DNA from 2 places in the Halomonas sp. 707B3 genome. Region 1 is predicted to be linked to the other one. Evidence: predicted binding sites of a transcription regulator. Region 1 holds the regulator's gene; the other holds the start of a gene.
The links. The regulator PhoB, encoded in region 1, activates phosphate uptake and scavenging genes when phosphate is short. The targets are predictions, from matches to a motif close to TGTCATANNNNTGTCANA.
Positions count from the first base shown of each region.

Region 2: BIS10_RS13095 (CYTH domain-containing protein) is a predicted target of PhoB. The motif match lies at 1,418-1,435, and genes of this name have one in related genera.

Region 1 covers NZ_JAMZBE010000026.1:9,675-11,878, forward strand. Annotated here, with positions in the region: gene phoR (phosphate regulon sensor histidine kinase PhoR) at 1-879, opposite strand, end outside; gene phoB (phosphate regulon transcriptional regulator PhoB) at 882-1,571, opposite strand; gene ubiA (4-hydroxybenzoate octaprenyltransferase) at 1,681-2,204, opposite strand, start outside.
Region 2 covers NZ_JAMZBE010000101.1:5,176-7,379, forward strand. Annotated here, with positions in the region: gene BIS10_RS13090 (ion transporter) at 1-444, opposite strand, end outside; gene BIS10_RS13095 (CYTH domain-containing protein) at 487-1,386, opposite strand; gene BIS10_RS13100 (TIGR00153 family protein) at 1,523-2,203, shown strand.

The DNA of each region.
Region 1 (2,204 bases):
CGCCAGCGCATCCCGGCGAATGCTCTCAAGCATCGACCCAACCTCAAGCGGCTGATGATCTTCGCCGCCTCGGTCAATCTCCAGACGTGACAAAAGCAGTAGATCATTCACCAGGTTCTGCATACGCTTGGTCTGCTCTTCCATCTGACCAATGCCTTTACTCAGGCGCGGTGGCAGCATCTCTTTAAGATCGCCGTAGGTTTCCAGATAGCCGGAAAGAACGGTGAGTGGGGTGCGCAGCTCATGGGAAACGTTAGCGACGAAGTCGCGGCGCATCTGCTCTAGGCGATGCAAGCGGGTAATATCCCGCGCCATAACCAAGCGCTCGTCGTCGCCATACAGAGTGATTTGGTACTGCAGAATGCGACGCTCATCAATGGGCGAGGTGAGCGTGAGCGGCTCGCTGTACTCACGGGCATTAAAGTAGCTGATGAAACGCGGGTCGCGCAGCAGATTAGTAATGTGCTGACCGCGGTCATGGGCGGTTTGCAGGCCTAGCATGTCGGTGGCGGCACTGTTCCACCACTCTAAATCACCGTGGCGATCCAGCATCACGACGCTATCACGCATCGCTTCCGAGGATTCTTGAATACGCGCGAGGGTTGCTCGCAGCCGGCTTTGGGTAATGCGCTGGCTTTTTTGGTAACGGTAAAGGCGATCGAATAGCTCGCCCCACATGCCAGTTGCCGCAGGAGGCTCATCGTGCGGGTTGAGCGTTAGCCACTTGAACAGCGCCCTAAGCTGGCGGAGTTGATACACCAAACAGAGCGTTAGACCCGCGGCTAACCCGAAACCGGGGTAACCTAGCAGCCATCCCAGGCACATCCCTAGGAAAGCCAGCCAGATAATTCGCCACAGTTCACGGCTCCACAGACGCACGATTACACCCGAGCAGAGAAACGATACCCAGTGCCACGCACTGTTTGAATCAGATTCTGATGCGCTTCACCTAGCGCTTTGCGCAACCGGCGAATATGCACATCCACCGTGCGCTCTTCTACATACACATTGCCGCCCCACACCTGATCAAGCAGCTGGCTACGGGTATAGGCGCGCTCTTGGTGAGTCATAAAGAATTGCAGTAAGCGGTACTCGGTAGGGCCCATCTCCAGCGCTTTGCCATGGGCGCTGACGCGATGGCTCACTGGGTCCAGCAGCAATCCATTGATTTCGATGGGGTCTTCCACACCGCGCGGGGTCGCCCGGCGCAGCACGGCTTTAAGACGAGCCACCAACTCGCGGGGGGAAAACGGCTTGGTGATGTAGTCATCCGCACCCGCCTCCAAGCCCTGAATTTTATTATCCTCTTCGCCTTTGGCGGTCAGCATAATAATGGGCAGCTCAGCGGTGGCCTCTTCGCGCTTGAGACGACGGGCCAGCTCGATGCCGCTGGTGCCCGGCATCATCCAGTCCAGCAGCAGCAGGTCGGGCTGGTGGTCAACGACCATCGCATGGGCATCCTGGGCGTTGTCCGCTTCAAGCACGCGATAGTCAGCCATTTCCAGCGCCACAGCGATCATCTCGCGAATGGGCGCCTCGTCATCGACAATCAGTACGGTCTTGGCGGTCATCCAGGGCCTCACGGTGTTCTATGAAAACTCGTTTATACAAAACAGTTCAATGACATGTCTGTGACGATGACACCATGACTTAATGACAATTCTATGACACCCAGCATAATTAGCCAGCTGCAGGCCACCAGCTCAGAACAATTCCGGCAAACACCAAGAGCCCTGACCAGTGGTTATTCAGAAACGCCTGGAAGCAGCGGTCGCGGTCACAGTGAAAAATTAATCGCTGCTGATGAGCAAACGTCGCTGCCATGCCTGCCAAACCCAGCCAGAAGAACCCGCCTAACCCAACCCGTACACCTACCCAAGCAAGCAGCGCCAGCGTCGCCAACTGCAGCAGGCCAATGATGAAACGGTCGGCACTGCCAAACAGCACCGCGGTGGATTTAATGCCGATTTTCAGATCATCGTCACGATCCACCATGGCGTATTGGGTATCGTAAGCCACCGTCCACAGTAGGTTAGCGCTAAATAGCAGCCAGCCTTCCAGCGGCACATGCCCCAGTACCGCGCCAAACGCCATCGGGATCGCCCAGGAGAAAGCCGCCCCGAGCACCACCTGGGGAAAGTGTGTGTAGCGTTTCATAAACGGATAAATAAATGCCAGCAGCACACCCCCAAGCGAGAGCAGCA
Region 2 (2,204 bases), on a different contig from region 1:
CGCATCCAGCAGCAGCCTGCCTTCCCCCACAAACTCCATCAGTCGCAAAATGCGGAAGATGCGTAACACCCGCAAAATCCGCACCATCACCAGCGCATGCGCGCCAGGCACCAGCAGCACTAGCCAAGTGGGGATAATTGCAATCACATCCACCACGCCGTAAAAGCTTTTTAAATACACCGTGGGGCGTTCAAGGCAGTAAAGCCGTACCAGCAGTTCCAGGCTAAACAGCAGTGTAAAGGCCCATTCGATGTAGAAGAAAATATGCCCATAACGCTCGGCATAAATCTCAACGCTACCGAGCAAAATCACCGCAACGCTGAGCAGAATGGCGACGATTAGCGCAATATCAAACGCCTTTGCCCCCGACGTATCGGATTCAAAAATAATATGGAACAGCCGGGCGCGGAATCCTTCGGCGCCGGGAGTAAGGGGAAAGCTCATCGCGTCATCCTGAGGTGGGCTTAATGAGTGGTTGAAACGTGTTTAGCGTAGCGCGGTTTCATAAGCGAAGCGACGTGCCAAATTTAACGCAGCCGCGCCGTAGGCGTTGGTGGGCATGCCCGCGCTATCTAATGCCTTAGGCAGCATCTCAGCATCTGCCCGTGCGGCGCTATCCAGCTGCGGGTGCTGGGCAAGCGTTGCCAATGCCTGCTGCGCGGCGATTAAGTGCGTCGCGTCACCGCTATCGTGATAGGCGTCGAGTGCGACTGTCGCGCGGTGTAGCCACTCGGCCGGGTGCTGGGCATCAGGCAGCGGCCACTGCTGGCGGCCCAGCGCATTGCCCCGCGATGCCTTACTGCTGTCGGAGGGGCGCAGTGGTACTTGGCTGGCCAGCTCGGCCGCCAGCGACCATAGCGCCTCAGGGTCGCCTGCTTTTAACTCTAGCTCCACTTCGCAAATCGGCGCGCGAGCCTTGCCACAAACGATCTCGCCCTCATCCAGCACCAGCTCAATCTTGCTGCCTTGCCAGGCAAGCTGCCAACTGCGGCGGGGGAAGTCTGTGCTTAGCGTCGGGCGCAGTGCCGCAATTTTGTCTGCTAACGCGTTTTGAAAGGGCGGCAGGGCGGCCAGGGCGGATTGATCTAAGCTGGGGTCAGGAACTTGCCACTCCCACTCCTGTCGGCTGGAGAGCCCGCCACCCCCTTGGCCTGCGGTTTTTACCGTCTGCAATACTTGGCTATCCAGCTGGCGCAGGCGCACCGCTATTCGTGCGGCGGCTAAATCTCCCGCCGGGGTATCGAAGTAGGTGTTGGCCAGCTGCTGCTGAACGGGGGGAGTGCTGGCGAGCACCGGATGGTGTAACAGCGCGTCGATCTGGGTGGGCGGCAGCGCCAGTTTTAGCTCTACCTCGGTCGGTGCTGGCATACTGGTTGAGTTTTTCATGACAATCGCCACCTCACTATTGTGACATTTTGGTTAATTTTTGATGACATTATGAACTTTTCATGACGGCGGCGGACGCACTCTTTATACTGGCGCCCGCCATTTCCAGGCTCCCCGAAAACAGGCTAAAGGCTATATGGTAACCTCCAACCCTTTTTCCGCGATGTTTGGCCGCTCGCCATTCCAGCCGCTGCTGGCCCACATCGTCAAGGCCAATGAATGTGCCGACCAACTGTTGCCGTTCTTCGAGGCAACACTTGTCGGTGATTGGGACACGGCGGCTGAGCTGCGCGAGAACGTCACGCGCTTAGAGCACGACGCCGACACCCTGAAAACAGAACTGCGGCTGAACCTGCCTAACACCATGTTCCTGCCGGTATCGCGTTCTGACCTGCTCGATTTGATCAGTGTTCAGGACAAGATTGCCAACAAAGTGCGCGACATTACCGGCATTATGCTGGGCCGTAAAATGCGCGTACCCAATGAGCTGGCCGAACCGATGCGCGACTACATGCGCACCAGTGTGGCCTGTGTGGCCCAAGCCCGCCAAGCGCTTGAAGAATTGAAAGACCTGCTGGAATCCGGTTTTGGTCGCAACGTTTCCGATGTCATGCAAAACATGATCCGCGAACTACACACCCTTGAGCACCAGGCCGACAGCCAGCAGGTGGCGATTCGTCGTCAGCTGTTTGAGCTTGAGAGCCAGCTGCCGCCGGTGGATGTGATCTTCCTCTACAAGATCATCGAGTGGGTTGGCGAAGTCTCTGATCGCGCTGAACGCGTGGGCAGTCGCCTGCAGATTTTGACCGCACGCTAAG